DNA from 2 places in the Rossellomorea sp. QJM3NY_18 genome. Region 2 is predicted to be linked to the other one. Evidence: a T-box and tRNA genes for the amino acid it is inferred to sense, from the RefSeq annotation. Region 2 holds a T-box; the other holds one or more tRNA genes.
The links. The T-box of region 2 lies ahead of AC0VXY_RS10165 (tryptophan--tRNA ligase). A T-box ahead of a tRNA ligase gene usually reads a tRNA of that ligase, here a tRNA-Trp.

Region 1 (7,779 bases), 750 kb from region 2:
TGGATGCCATGCTTATCCCATTCAGCCAACAAAAGTAACCCTTCACGCACATGCTTTTCGTCGTCAATGATGATTGCCTTCATTTGCCTCACCCTCCATTCATAATGGCAGCCTCATGGTGACCATAAAGCCTCCCTCTTCATGATTCTCAAGTAGCAGAGTGGCCTTGTGGTCATAGTAAAGCTTCAATCTTACATAAACATTCTTCAGCCCGATATTGGTTTCTTCACCGGTTTTATTCCATGCATCTGCTTTGAAGTGCTCTTCTATTTCCCTGAGCCTGTCTTCTGTCACCCCTGCTCCATTGTCCCGGACGACCATCACCAGTTCTGCCCCATCCTGAAAGCAGACAAGATCAATCCTCCCCACTCCATCACGGATGTCGAACCCGTGCTTAAAGTAGTTTTCTATAAGGGGCTGCAGGATCATTTTCGGAACGAGAACCTCCTTCACCCCTTCGTCCATATCGACACTGTACTCCAGGTTTTCGCCAAACCGCTCCTTTTGTAAAAGGAGATATGCGTTCGTATAGTTGATTTCCTTGCTTAAAGGAACCACATCCTCTTCCATATTCATCCCATACCTCATAATTTTAGATAAATGGGTGATCAGGGAGTATATTTGCGGAACCTTGTTCTTAAGCGCAATCGTTCCGATGGACTGCAGGGCATTGTAGAGAAAATGGGGATTGATCTGCGACTGCAGAACCTTTAATTGATTCGTTTTGTTTTCAAGCTCCAGCTTATATTCCCTGTTGATTAAATGATTGATCCGCTCGATCATCTGCTGAAACCGATTTCCAAGGATCCCGATTTCATCAAAGCCGAATGATTCCGCCTGCACCTTCATATTCCCTTTTTCCACCTCCTGGATATTTGAGAGCAGTATCCGGATTGGTGAGGTGATTTTAAAGGAAACAAACAGAGTCGCCAGCACAACGAGGGTCAATCCAATAACCCCGAACAAGATATTGATCTTCGCCACACTAAAGGCACTTTCATACAGGTTGCCATAAGATACCCTCTTCACAAGGAACCATCCGCCCGCAGAAGCTGGAAGCTGATCGTACATCATCACTCCGTTGAACCTATCTTCCTTCCACTCAAGGGTCCCTGAAACATCCTTTGACTCCATGATTCTTCTGATCCATTTCTGATTGTTTCCATCATCTGATACGTCGCGATCCGAGCTGTAAATCATTTCCCCTTCTGAAGATAATAAATAAAATTCCTCTGATTCTGGATTATAGAGATTCCTGCTCAAATCGATGATTTTATCAGGTGAAATATCCAGGGATATATACGCCAGCACCTCATCACCAGGTACATTGCGGAATACCCGGTGGATCGTGATGATTTCCTTCGAACGGTTAATATTCTCTTCTTCCTGGCTAAAGGTGGGTTCAATGTACATATTGTACGGGCTTCGCTCTGCTTTTCTGAAGTATTCCCACTGTGAATCTTTTATTCTATTGGAAAACACAACGGTGGAACGCTTTGTTGCCGAAATAACACGGTCACCGTCGGCAAAGGAAATGCGTACTCCGTTGATCGTGTCCCCTGTGTAGAGAATCGTTTGCACAATATTCTTCACGATGCCGATCGTCAGGTAATTATTCTCCTTACCCGGTGACCTCATGAAATTAATGAAATCGGGATTATTATAGAGGGATAGCGATAACCCGTTGAGCTCATTGATATAGCTCTCCAAGTTCACCTTCCCCTGATAAAGGAGATTACTGCTCTCCTTCACCACCTGCTCCTCTATCGAATCCTTCGTATACAAATATGTAATAATGATCGAACTGCCAAACGGCACAATCGTCGTAATCATCAACAGCGCAATCAACTTATTCCGAATGCTTGTCTTTAACATGAGGGACGGACCTCCCAGGTCTCACTTATACACTAGTATAAAGTGTTATTCCCCGCTCTTGGAAGTGTTTTTTCGAAATATTCCTACTAAACTTATAAAATAGAAAGCATGCCTTAAGTAGACATGCTTTCCATTATTGTGTTTACTTCAAGTTATCCCATGTTTGCTGGAATCTCTCAAGTACCGTATCATAATCAATTTTTCCTGCTGCATATTCCTGGATGGTCGCAGCAAATTCTTTGTTCGCTCCATCCGGCCATTTGAACCAAGTCCAAGGGATCGTCTTCTCATCCTTAGAGTAGTCAAGGATGGATTGACCTAAGTCACCAAGACCATTCGGCTCGATATTGTCGAAAGCAGGGATGAACGCAAATTCTTCTGTGATATAACGCTTACCTGTTTCAGAAGAAACCATCCACTCCAAGAATGTTTTTGCTTCTTCAAGATGTTTAGAGTTCTTATTCAATACCCAGTTATTCGGCACACCGACAGGAAGGCGATCTGCATTATCGTCATTGCTGATTGGAATCGGAAGGAAGCCCATATTGATATCAGGGTTGATCTCCGTGATCATGTTCTCAGTCCAGTTCCCTTGCTGAAGCATCGCCGTTTCACCAGAAGCAAACAACGTTACCTGTGTATTATAATCCGTCGTTAAAGGATTATCATTGGCATATTTAAGCTCAGTGTCCAATACTTCTTTGAACTGTTTGAACTTCTCGTTTCCAACAATTTTCTCAGAACCGTCATAAAGTCCCGCGATGAACTTATTCGGATCTTCCTGTTGTGCAAATGGAATGTTCAGTAAATGCTGCCCGATTACCCACCACTCACCGTAACCCGCTGAGAAAGGAGTGATTTTCTTCGCTTCGAGCTTCTTCGCAGCGTCTTTCAACTCATCAATCGTTTTAGGAGGCTCAGTGATGCCTGCTTTTTCAAATAAATCTTTGTTGTAAACAAAACCATACCCTTCCAAGTTAACTGGCATACCATAAAGCTTACCGTCCTCATCCGTCATCGGAACTTTCCCGATCGGAAGGACATGCTCTACCCATGGTTCACCAGAAAGATCCGCAAGCTTCTCTTTCCAAAGCTCTAACTCTTTGAATCCGCCATTGTTGAAAATATCCGGCTCTTCACCTGAAGCAAATTTCGCTTTAAGGGCAGCTCCGTAATCGGCACCTCCACCAACGGTTTCAAGCTTGACCTTAATGTTCGGATGCTCCGCTTCGAATTCTTTGATCATTTCTTGCAGCTGATCGGCAATTTCAACCTTGAACTGGAAGAAATTCAGCGTTACGACATCCTCACCTGAACCCGAATCTCCGCCTGAGCTGCTAGTTTTGTCTTTAGAAGAACAACCTGCAATGATTCCAAATACTAAAACCAAAGACATACACAGTAATAAAATACGTTTCATAAATGGATTGACCTCCCTGATATAAAATATTTTATATAAATTTCTGTATCAATGATAGACCATCTCGACAGAAACTTTATATCTACTTGATCGAACCTGAAGCAATCCCTTTTATGATATGCTTCTGTAAAAATAGGAAGAAGATGATGATCGGTGTGATTCCAAGCACCAATGCTGCAAGTCCCATATCCCATTGCTTCGTATACTGTGCAAAGAACGAACTGGCTGCAAGTGGGATTGTCCGCAGTTCCGCATCCTGTAAAACAAGGAGTGGAAGCAGGTAATCATTCCAGATCCATAATGTGTTCAAAATGATCACAGTAACCGTAATCGGCTTCAGTAATGGGAAGACGATTCTCCAAAATACGCCAAACTGACTGCAGCCGTCTATCATCGCTGATTCCTCGATTTCAATCGGGACGGTTTTCACAAATCCGTGAAATAAGAATAGGGAAAGTGGCACTCCGAACCCAAAGTACATGATAATGAGACCAGGAATGCTATTTGTCAGTCCCAACGTCCCCCCAACTTTCATCAAAGGGATCATCACCGTCTGGAACGGGATCACCATGGCGGATACAAAGATGACGAATAGGATTTTACTGAACTTCCCAGGTGTACGAACCATCTTCCATGCTGCCATGGAACTGATGATCACTAAACCGAGGTTACTGAAAACCGTGATGACCAGTGAATTCCAGAAAGCCCGGGGGAAATTGATGATTTCCCACACTTTTGCATAGTTGGAAAACACAAATTCTTCCGGCCATGCCGCCGCATCAATCAGAATTGCAGCGAACGGTTTCACCGAGTTGATCAATACGAAGTAAAAAGGGACAAGGAAAATGAGCCCGATCACAATCCCGATAATCTCTAATACAAATGTTCTCTTCGTATAACGATTGCCCATTATGCCTCAACCTCCTTCTTCTTCGTCACCATCACCTGGACTGTCGTAAACACAGCCACTACCACAAAGAACAGAATCGATTTCGCCGTTCCAAGTCCATAACGGTTATTCTGGAAAGCTTCCTGATAAATATTGATCGCAACGGATTGTGTAGAATTGAACGGCCCACCGCCTGTCAGCGAGATATTTAAATCGAATATTTTAAAGGCCATCGAAATCGTCAGGAAGAAACAAATCGTGAATGCCGGTAAAATCAATGGAATGATGATCTTCGTCAGGAGCGTCCAGCTCGATGCACCATCTATCTTCGCTGCTTCAAGAAGAGAATTGTCGACCCCTTGCAATGCCGCTACATAAATAACCATCATATACCCCGAGATCTGCCATGCAAATACGATAACAATACCCCAGAAAGCCGTCTTCTCATCACCAAGCCATGGCATTTTAAAAAATCCGATATCCGTCATATTCCCGAGTGAGGCGAATCCTTTCACAAAGATGAACTGCCAGATGAACCCGAGTAACAATCCCCCGATGACGTTCGGAATGAAAAATACGGTCCTCAGGATATTACGCGTCTTCAACGCCGCATTCAGTAAAAGAGCAAATCCGAATCCTATCAAGTTACTGATGATCACTGCCGCAAACATAAACTTCGTCGTGAACATGAAAGAATTGAAAAACGTTTTGTCATCCGTGAAAATCTTCTTATAATTATCAAATCCTACCCACTCAACAACCGAACTGACACCATTCCATGAGGTAAAGGAATAATACACCCCCATTAAGAATGGAAGAATCTGAATCACTAAGAAAAATAAAAGTGCCGGTCCTACAAAGGCAGCGTACGTCAGCAAGCTCTTATACTTGAACCTTTTCTTCGTCACTGCCTTCATTTGTACATCTGGGCTTACTGGTCCAGTCTGAATCTTTGGTTCCACCCGTATCACCACCCTAACTGTGTAATCGCTTTCTTATATTATAATGGTAGCGCTTTCTCAAAAAGGGGAACTCAATTGACGAAGAAGGTGCAATATTTTGACTAGATGGGGTTTGTTTTGATGGGTGGTGGGTAAATGAAAAGGTTGGATTCCTTTGTGGTTCTGTTTGGGGAATGAGTGGGCGGTGAATCGGCTTTTTGAAAATAAAATGCTGGAATTGAAAATAAAAGTGGTGTTTTTGAAAATAAAATCGTGGAATTGAAAATAAGTGGTCCAGTTTTGAAAATAAATTGGCTTTGATCGAGAATAAATATAGTGAAGTCGATCAGATAAACGTCCATAACGGTAAAAATGATGCTGGTTAAACGTTTTTTCATAATTAAACATTAAAAAAAACTTCCTCATGAAGAGAAAGCCTGTCGTATGTAAGTTGGAGCGGGTGAAGGGAATCGAACCCTCATCATCAGCTTGGAAGGCTGAGGTTTTACCACTAAACTACACCCGCGATGTGGTACCGGTGGCCGGGATCGAACCGGCACTCCAGAGGAACACGATTTTGAGTCGTGCGCGTCTGCCAATTCCGCCACACCGGCATTACATTTGGAGGCGGCAACCGGATTTGAACCGGTGATCAGGGTTTTGCAGACCCATGCCTTACCACTTGGCTATGCCGCCTTAATATTGGAGCGGAAGACGGGATTCGAACCCGCGACCCCCACCTTGGCAAGGTGGTGTTCTACCACTGAACTACTTCCGCACTACTGGGCTAGCTGGATTCGAACCAACGCATGTCGCAGTCAAAGTGCGATGCCTTACCGCTTGGCTATAGCCCACTGATAGTATATGTCACGGAAATAAAAATGTGACTTTTATGGGGCGACTGATGGGAATCGAACCCACGAATGCCTGAACCACAATCAGGTGCGTTAACCACTTCGCCACAATCGCCATGAAATAATTGGCAGGGGTAGTAGGAATCGAACCCACACCAAAGGTTTTGGAGACCTTCGTTCTACCTTTAAACTATACCCCTAGAATAAATGGTGGAGGGGGGCAGATTCGAACTGCCGAACCCGAAGGAGCGGATTTACAGTCCGCCGCGTTTAGCCACTTCGCTACCCCTCCAGCTATAAAACAATGGTGCCGGCAAGAGGACTTGAACCCCCAACCTACTGATTACAAGTCAGTTGCTCTACCAGTTGAGCTACACCGGCATCAAGTAAATAAATGGTGGCTCAGGACGGAATCGAACCGCCGACACATGGATTTTCAGTCCATTGCTCTACCAACTGAGCTACTGAGCCATATAGTTTTCGGCTTCCGCTAAGCTTCGAATCTCTTCGTCAGCTCACTCAGTCACATCCTCACGTATGTAAAATACGCTCCGGTGTTCCTTCGATCGCTTCCTCGACCTTCTCGCTTATCGAAACCCTTTTCCATTTCATGACTATCTAATATAAAAATGGCGGTCCGGACGGGACTCGAACCCGCGACCTCCTGCGTGACAGGCAGGCATTCTAACCAACTGAACTACCGGACCAAAAATGGTATTGCGGGGACAGGATTTGAACCTGTGACCTTCGGGTTATGAGCCCGACGAGCTACCGAACTGCTCCACCCCGCGACGATAAGAAATGGTAAGTTACAAATACTAATTAAGGAAGATTATTTTACTCTGCTTACGCTTCGTAAGAAATCATGGTGGAGGATGACGGGATCGAACCGCCGACCCTCTGCTTGTAAGGCAGATGCTCTCCCAGCTGAGCTAATCCTCCATATTACATGGTAAGTTCTTTTGCTTCCGCAAAAAAATTGGTGACCCATACGGGATTCGAACCCGTGTTACCGCCGTGAAAGGGCGGTGTCTTAACCGCTTGACCAATGGGCCTTACTGAAAACAAAATGGCGGAGAGCAAGGGATTTGAACCCTTGAGACAGCGTTAACCGTCTACACGATTTCCAATCGTGCTCCTTCGGCCACTCGGACAGCTCTCCATATATTGGCTCCGCAGGCAAGATTCGAACTTGCGACCGATCGGTTAACAGCCGATAGCTCTACCACTGAGCTACTGCGGAACGATATGCCTGGCGACGTCCTACTCTCACAGGGGGAGATCCCCCAACTACCATCGGCGCTGAAGAGCTTAACTTCCGTGTTCGGCATGGGAACGGGTGTGACCTCTTCGCCATAGTCACCAGACTATGTATTGTCCCTTTTTTAAGGACAAGTACTATTATATCGTGTTGATAATTTTTTTCAAGGATTTTTTTATATTTTCATATAAATTTTATTCCTTCAAAACTAGATAAAGAATTGATGTCAAGAAAGCCGAATATCGACCCATTGTTGTATCTACTATTGCAATAGATAACATTCCAGCTCCGGCGGCTAGAGACTCGAGGTCATTTCAGTTCAATCAGCTGAGGGTAAAAAACACCCTCTTCTGATTGCCCAGAAATGCTTGTCGTCTCTGTTCAAGCCGCCTCCGCTTTATAGTTTGGTTAAGTCCTCGATCGATTAGTATCAGTCAACTCCACATGTCGCCATGCTTCCATCTCTGACCTATCTACCTAGTCATCTTCTAGGGATCTTACTCACTTACGTGATGGGAAATCTCATCTCGAGGGGGGCT
Region 2 (7,779 bases):
GTCCCCTCATCTATTCATGACAAACACAATTGACGTTTGCCTACAAGTGCTACCTACTGTCCGACATGGAATCAAGCAGAGAATGCGGGTCATGGTCCATACAGGAACGTCTGAGGTCCTGGGGAAGCTTATGCTCTTTGACCGAAATAAAGTGGAAGCAGGCACAAACCCCACCACGATCCTATGCCAGATTCGCCTTGATGGTTCCATCATGGTTAAACGGGGAGACCGTTTTATTGTCAGGAGACCATCACCGGTTGAAACTATGGGTGGAGGGTGGATCATTCAGCCAAACGGAGGAAATTACCGGTTTGGAGATGAAACGATTGGCTACCTTAAATCCCTGGTTGAAGGAACTCCAAGTGAACGGGTACTGAGGGTACTTGATCGATATAAATCCCTTGAGAGGGAAAGTTTGAAAAAGGAAGGATCCCTTTCAGAAGAAAGGATGAGGGAATTACTCAAAGAACGGGAGTGGATTCAACTTTCTGATTCAAGCATATCCCATTCTAAAATCATGAAAGAATGCCAAAACGCGATAAAACAGTTCCTCTTGACGTTTCACGAGAAATTCCCCTTATTGAAGGGAGTCAATCGTGCAGAATTAAAGCAACACTTGTGTGAATATCCTGGAAATCTGGTAGATTATGTGTTGGAGCAAGGGAATTGGGTCCAGGGAAATGGTCTGGTTCAGTTAGCTGGCTTTACACCCCATCTGCCACCTGCATGGGAGAAGCGGTGCATTCAGCTTCTCGATTTACTGGAAAGGGACGGTACACAGGTAAGAGACATGGAAGAGTATTTTGAGAAGGTGGGAATACCGGAGAAGTGGCAATCGGACTTCACTCGTTTTTTCATACAGGAGAAGAAAATAGTGCCCCTGGATGAAAAGAAAGCTTATTCCATTGGGGTGTTTAACAACGCAATCATTCTATTGAGGAAGCATACAGATGATGCATTTCAGGTAGGTGAAGCGAAAGAAGTACTGGGCTTATCCAGAAAATATATGATTCCTTTTTTAGAAAAGCTGGATAGTGAAGGGTTGACGCTTCGTATAGAAGGGAAACGACAATGGATTGGCAATATTGATAAAGAATGAGTGGGAAGGAAGTATATTTAGGTTGATTAAATTAAATAAAGTACAAATTGCTGCTATTCATTCTGTGGCATAGTAGAAAGTAGGATAGGAAATTATGAAAGAATTATGGAGCGCATTTGGCTGGGTGCTTCCGATTATAATCATTGTGACGGTTACCCTTATCTTTGCGATCTCCTTTTGGAAGAAAAGAAGGGGGAAGGGCAGGTGGCTGAACTTACTCCCTGTATTATTTACGTGTATATCAATTGGTGGCATTTGTCTAATCACCTTGACTCCCCTGGAAAATGTTTCAGAGGGGTCTGTGAATTTCGATCCTTTCTCCAATTTAAAGTTGAATTTAATTTACCGTAATCATTTGGACGTGCCGATCCGTAATCTTCTTGCCAATATTATACTGTTTATTCCCTTTACCTTCTTTCTTGCCTGGTGGATGAGGCAATCGAAACAATTGATATTGATGGTCACTTTTCTTGGGGGGATCTTTTCCTTTGGAATTGAGCTTGCTCAATACTATTTGCCTTTAGGAAGAGCAACGGATATTGATGATTGGATGATGAACACAATGGGAGCGTTCATTGGTGGTATCTTATTCGTCACCGCCCGTTATTTCTATACATTGTTGAAAATCAATAAAAAAATCAAGTGAGTGGCTGGAATATAACTAATTCCACTTCAAAAGACGAACAACCAAACAATTTGTGAGGATCACTTATTACACCGCTATTGATTTCCGTGCAAGACTTCGCTTTCCTCGGGCGGAAGGCAAGCCTCCTCACAGCTCACGCTCCTGCGGGGTCTTACCTATTCCGCTTTTCCCGTAGGAGTCTTCGTCTTGCACTCCAATCAATAGCTAGATCCTGCTGTATACACTGAATATGCTTTAGGAATAATAATAAAAGGACCATTTCACCAAAGTTGTTGTTAAACATACACAGACTCAAAGCCCGAGGAGGCTCAACTCACGCCCCGCGGAAAGCGAGCACCTGCAGCGGAAATCAACCACCACTCACTCCATTAAAAGTAACAATATTTTCGTAAACTGATAAATCCGAACGAATTCGATTTTCAAAAAATGAATCTCGAATATCGTTAGGATTTTTTTAACTAAACACATTATCCCCAGTCTTTTTACTGCTTCTCATTTAGCCTGTTCATCGATAAACTTTGACAGCGAATGTATACTCCACCCCCATAAACAAAAGCTAACAGTACGATGAAAGGGGGTGGGTGCTCGTGATGAAAAAAGCTATAAAAGTGATTATGGTCATCATCGTGTTATCTGTGGTATTGTTCTTCATCATGCATTGGGATGTAAGACAAGGTGTGAAAAATTATACGAGAACCCACCCGATTACTGAAACCCTGTCAAGCAACGCTTCAATTGAAATTCTTAATACTGGAAAAAGTTTTTATGAAAACCTTTTCAATGATATAGATTCGGCTGAACATTATGTATGGATCCATTTTTTTATCATTAGGGATGACAAAATCTCTCATGAGTTCTTTAATTTATTGATGAAAAAAGCTCAAAAGGGTGTGGATGTCCGCTTATCTGTAGACTTTCTTGGGTCGGACATCCCTACGAAGAACATCAAGAGGATGGAAAAGGCCGGAGTAAAGATTACGAAAAGCAGACCACTTTCACTTAAGAATATTTTCTATTCCCTTCACCACCGGAACCATCGCAGGCTTATTTCCATAGATGACAACATTGCCTATATTGGAGGATTCAACATGGGGGAAGAATATCTGGGGAAAGATCCAAAGCTTGGCTACTGGAGGGATTATCATATCCGGTTGGCAGGCGATGCGGGAAAAGAAGTATATAAGCAGTTCATAAGAGATTGGACTGAGGACGGTGGCGAGGAAATAAAGAGTGATCTAACCTCATACACGTCAGCCAGCACTGAAGGTAGTGTCCATTTCATCTTCTCTACTGGAGACCCTCTCATTGAAAGAACCATTGATTGGATAAATGAAGCAGAAAAGAGTGTGACCATCACAACCCCATACTTTATCCCAAATAATAAGCTTATCAGCGCATTGAAAGAAGCAGTGAAGAGAGGGGTCGAAGTGATTATCCTTGTACCGGATGATACGGATGCCTGGTTCACCAAACCCTCAAGCTACAGGATAGAAAAGAGCCTTTTAAAAGAAGGAGTGCATCTATATCTATATCAGAAGGGGTTTTTTCACGGCAAGGTGATGGTTGTTGATCATGCCTGGGCGGACGTGGGGACAGCCAATTGGGATCCGCGCAGCTTTTACTTAAATGATGAGAGCAACTGCATCATTCGGGATGAGGAAGTAGCGAGACATTTGGAATCCCTTATCAAAGAGGATATGAAGGATAGTGAAAAGGTGACCAGGAGAGATTTTGATGAACTGCCATTCTGGGAAAAACCCTTACAGAAGACACCACACTGGCTTTATTATTACTTTTAGTCGCGTCTTGATTCAAGGTGTACGAATGTAAAAATTTTTGTTGAATAAGAAAATATGGTAAAGTGTTCTCATATAGTTTAGATGTAAACACCTTATTTAAGAAAGGGATTGTCCATGAGCGAGCTCTTGTTTATAGCTTTGTTTGTTCTTTCGTTAATGGCATTTGCGTTTTTTAATGTGTCAAAGAAGAAACATGTTTCAAAGAATCACAGGTCGATAGCAGTCACAATTGTCATCTTCTCTGTGATCGGCATGATGTTGGCGGTCCTTCTTTACCTTCCGAACGCTTCTTAGAAAACGGAGAATACTGTAAAAGCAAAAGACACAAGAGGAAGGTCTCACGTGTCTTTTTTTATGCCTCTGGATGGTGAACCGTGTAATCCTCTTATAGATTGTTTGCTTCTAAGTGGCCATAAATTTGATATGATTAGTATGGCTTTGTTAAAGCTCGGGGAAAGATCAAATCATCATGGAGACTGACTGTGCGTATGGCAATAAAGGAGAATACAGATGAAAGCAGCAATGATTTTTGATATGGATGGTACATTATTTCAAACAGACCGTATACTTGAGGCTTCACTTCATGATACCTTTCAATTACTTAGAGACGAAGAGAAGTGGGAGGGGGATACGCCTCTCGAAACATACAGAGATATTATGGGAGTCCCCCTTACGGATGTGTGGAAGACTCTATTGCCCCTGCATCCCACTCATGTACATGAGAGAGTAAATGATGTATTTCAGGATAAATTGATTCAAAACATTTTGGGTGGAATGGGTGCCCTATATCCCCATACCGAGGCCCTCTTATCTTATTTGGCCGAAAGGGGATTCCCGATTTTTGTGGCAAGTAACGGCTATCCCCGTTATCTCGAAACAATCGTGGAATATTACGCGTTGGATCGATGGATTATATCCTCCTATAGTATTGAGGATATTGATTCTGTGGATAAGGGTGAACTAATACGGAAAGTGAAGGCAGATCATCATCTCAGTCACGGAATTGTGATTGGAGACAGACGATCGGACTTCAAAGGAGCCGAGGCGAATGAGTTTCTTTCCATCGGATGTGCTTTTGATTTTTCACAGGAAAATGAATTGCGTGAAGCCGATGTAGTGGTCGATGATTTGATAGAAATCAGAGACTATTTGGAGAAAGTGAAATGAAATAAGAGAGCAGGAGTGATCAGGTGGAGCAGGAAAAACTGGCCATTTTGAATGAAATCGGAGAAAGAATAGGGGTTGGGAGCCGTTCGGAGGTCCACGCGAAAGGGTATTGGCACGAGACCTTTCACTGCTGGTTTGCTCGTTATGATACCGACTTGAAGGAAACCTTCATCTATTTTCAATTAAGAAGTGACACCAAGAAGGATTTTCCTGGACTTTTGGACATTACGGCCGCCGGACATATTTTGTTCGATGAAAAGATTGAAGACGGTGTGAGGGAAGTTCATGAAGAGCTGGGAATCAAGGTCCTGTTTGAGGAATTGGAAGATCTGGGGATTGTAAAAGAGGAACTCATTCAACAAGGTATGATAGACAGGGAGCATACCAATGTGTTCCTTTATACGAACCCGGTCTCATACGAGGAATTTCAGCTTCAGCCTGAGGAAGTCACAGGGATCTTCCGTTCTACCCTGGCCGATTTCAAATCGCTGATTCAACATGATAAAGCCCAAATCGAATTGGAAGGATTTATTGTCCAAAAAGAAGGGATTAAGAAATATACAGGCCACAAGGTGGGTTATCAACATTTCGTCCCGCATGAAAGGTCCTATCTTTTAGAAATCATTGATCAAATAGAACGGAAAATGTAAGAAAGTAATGCCTCTATCCCATAGTCAGAATGAATAATAAAGGCTATCATGAATATCTGATACTTACATATTGAGATAGGGAGTAGGAGTTAAAATTGAACGGTACAGCGCATATGGCAATTGGAGCAGCAACAGGTTTTATTGTGGCGAACTCATTTGGATCAAGCCCCGGTACGACAGCGTCACTTGTAGCAATTGGAGGGGTATCCGGACTCATGCCGGATTTGGATATTGACGGAAAGCTTAGTAACAAAGTTACTTTCTCCCCCAAAATGATCAGGTCGGTGGCGCAAATCATCGGCTTTCTCATGATGGTGTACAGCTACCTTGAAGGCAGTGGGAAAGAAAGGTGGCTTGGGATTGGGTATGGGGCAGGAATGATGTTTCTCACAAGCTTCATTACCCAGAGAAGGATGCTGATGATTACTGGCATAGGTGTGACGGCATGTGGCTGGCAATTGAATGAAATATGGTTATGGTTGCTGGGCATATATATATTTATTGCTTCATTCGTGTCACATCGCAGTTATACTCACTCCGTACTAGGATTGATATATTTTGGCATCATCGCTCGTTATCTCGAGTCTTCTATCATGATGGATGGAGTATTTGAAGCATGTGTCATCGGATATGCGAGTCATTTAATCGCGGATATGAAGTTTCTTCCTTTCAATAAAAGAGGCATAAAGCTCTTCCTTCCTCTTTCGTCCAAAGAAATGTAAAATGTGTTCTATACCTACTTGACCATTATTTCCCTATACATTAAAATAATGGAAACACTATAAATGGGTATGTGCGATGAAGAAGAAGAGTAGACGATCGAAACATTTAAGAGAGCTGATGGCGGGTGAGAATCAGTATGGTAAAATCGTTGAATGGGCTTTTGAGCATCCAGGCTGAAATGAAGTAGGTTTTGGCGGAAGGTCTCACCGATATAAGAGACGATGTATCGAAGGCGACTTCTGTACAGATGAGTGCGTTTACTAAAGGGTAAGCGAATGAAGGTGGCACCACGGGTTTCCCGTCCTTTTTTAGAGGATGGGAAGCCCTTTTTGTGTTTTTATCATTTTTCAATGGAGGGTATAATGGGGATGAATAAACAAGTTCTGACTGGTATCAAACCAACTGGTAGTATACATTTAGGGAATTATATTGGTGCGATTAAACCGGCATTGGGATTGGCAGGGAACCAATCTTATAACACCGCTTATTTTGTTGCAGATTATCATGGTTTAACAAAGATCCATGATCCACTCGCAATGAAAGAATTTTCTTATGGGGTAGCGGCAGCGTGGTTAGCTTTAGGGTTGAATCCAGATCGAGCGATTTTTTACCGTCAATCTGATGTTCCTGAAATCTTTGAATTAAGCTGGATTCTTTCCTGCTTTGCACCAAAAGGATTAATGAACCGGGCTCATGCGTATAAATCAATGGTTGGAGATAATCAAAATGATGGCAGAGAAGTGGATTCTGGAGTCAACATGGGAGTTTTTACCTACCCGATATTGATGGCGGCGGATATCCTTTTATTTCAAACTGAATTGGTTCCGGTTGGAAAGGATCAAATTCAGCATGTTGAAATTGCCAGGGATTTAGCAGAAAGTTTTAATAAACAATATGGTGAAACATTTGTTCTTCCCGAGTATGTCATACAGGAAGAGACGTCTGTCCTCCCGGGACTTGATGGACGAAAGATGAGTAAAAGCTATAACAATACAATCCCATTATTCGAGGAACCAAAAAAGCTTCGAAAACTAATCAATAAAATAAAAACGGATTCCTCTCTTCCCGAAGAACCAAAGGATCCCGGCTCATCTGTTATTTTTTCGTTATACAAAGAATTCGCGTCGTCAGATCAAACCGAAATAATGAGAAAGAGGTTTCACTCCGGAATTGGCTGGGGTGAAGCAAAAGCAGAATTGTTTTCTGTGATGAACTCATTTATGAAAGAACCCCGTGACATGTACAACGAATTGGTAAGTGACACAGAGGCAATTGATCAAATTCTACTAAATGGTGCTGAAAAGGCAAGAAAAAAAATCACTCCTTTTATGAGGGAAATCAAACAAAAGATTGGTTTGTATCATTGATTGATACACTTAATTAAATAAATGTAACAAATGAAAACATTGGAAAAGCCGCATTTTGTCAGAATGCGGCTTTTCTTCCCACTTTTTAAGGTTTGAGTATTACTTTAATATTTCCATCGGACTTCTTATCGAAAATATCATACCCTTTTGCCGCTTCTTCAATTGAAAAGGTATGGGTGATGATGTCGGTAGGGTCAAATTGGTTCTCTTCGATCATATCGTATAATTTTGGCATCAGATGAATTACAGGTGCTTGTCCCATTTTAATGGAAACATTCCGGCTGAAAAAGTCCCCTAGAGGAAATCGATTTGCTTCTGTTGCATATAC

Region 1: it has a tRNA-Trp gene. The T-box ahead of AC0VXY_RS10165 (tryptophan--tRNA ligase) is inferred to sense a tRNA for this amino acid. The anticodon was not compared.

What each region holds. Positions count from the first base shown of each region.
Region 1 covers NZ_CM149659.1:1,245,567-1,253,345, reverse strand. The annotation lists gene AC0VXY_RS06525 (response regulator transcription factor) at 1-83, opposite strand, end outside; gene AC0VXY_RS06520 (cache domain-containing sensor histidine kinase) at 100-1,875, opposite strand; gene AC0VXY_RS06515 (ABC transporter substrate-binding protein) at 2,018-3,295, opposite strand; gene AC0VXY_RS06510 (carbohydrate ABC transporter permease) at 3,378-4,205, opposite strand; gene AC0VXY_RS06505 (carbohydrate ABC transporter permease) at 4,205-5,101, opposite strand; tRNA gene AC0VXY_RS06500 (tRNA-Gly) at 5,578-5,651, opposite strand; tRNA gene AC0VXY_RS06495 (tRNA-Leu) at 5,656-5,739, opposite strand; tRNA gene AC0VXY_RS06490 (tRNA-Cys) at 5,748-5,821, opposite strand; tRNA gene AC0VXY_RS06485 (tRNA-Gly) at 5,829-5,903, opposite strand; tRNA gene AC0VXY_RS06480 (tRNA-Gln) at 5,908-5,979, opposite strand; tRNA gene AC0VXY_RS06475 (tRNA-His) at 6,019-6,094, opposite strand; tRNA gene AC0VXY_RS06470 (tRNA-Trp) at 6,106-6,179, opposite strand; tRNA gene AC0VXY_RS06465 (tRNA-Tyr) at 6,188-6,271, opposite strand; tRNA gene AC0VXY_RS06460 (tRNA-Thr) at 6,285-6,360, opposite strand; tRNA gene AC0VXY_RS06455 (tRNA-Phe) at 6,375-6,450, opposite strand; tRNA gene AC0VXY_RS06450 (tRNA-Asp) at 6,610-6,686, opposite strand; tRNA gene AC0VXY_RS06445 (tRNA-Met) at 6,697-6,770, opposite strand; tRNA gene AC0VXY_RS06440 (tRNA-Val) at 6,846-6,921, opposite strand; tRNA gene AC0VXY_RS06435 (tRNA-Glu) at 6,960-7,034, opposite strand; tRNA gene AC0VXY_RS06430 (tRNA-Ser) at 7,050-7,141, opposite strand; tRNA gene AC0VXY_RS06425 (tRNA-Asn) at 7,148-7,222, opposite strand; rRNA gene rrf (5S ribosomal RNA) at 7,230-7,346, opposite strand; rRNA gene AC0VXY_RS06415 (23S ribosomal RNA) at 7,645-7,779, opposite strand, start outside.
Region 2 covers NZ_CM149659.1:1,991,373-1,999,151, forward strand. The annotation lists gene selB (selenocysteine-specific translation elongation factor) at 1-1,099, shown strand, start outside; gene AC0VXY_RS10135 (VanZ family protein) at 1,194-1,745, shown strand; gene cls (cardiolipin synthase) at 2,336-3,544, shown strand; gene AC0VXY_RS10145 (hypothetical protein) at 3,659-3,838, shown strand; gene AC0VXY_RS10150 (HAD family hydrolase) at 4,055-4,711, shown strand; gene AC0VXY_RS10155 (NUDIX hydrolase) at 4,735-5,361, shown strand; gene AC0VXY_RS10160 (metal-dependent hydrolase) at 5,457-6,083, shown strand; T-box leader at 6,151-6,393, shown strand; gene AC0VXY_RS10165 (tryptophan--tRNA ligase) at 6,453-7,451, shown strand; gene AC0VXY_RS10170 (zinc-dependent alcohol dehydrogenase) at 7,537-7,779, opposite strand, start outside.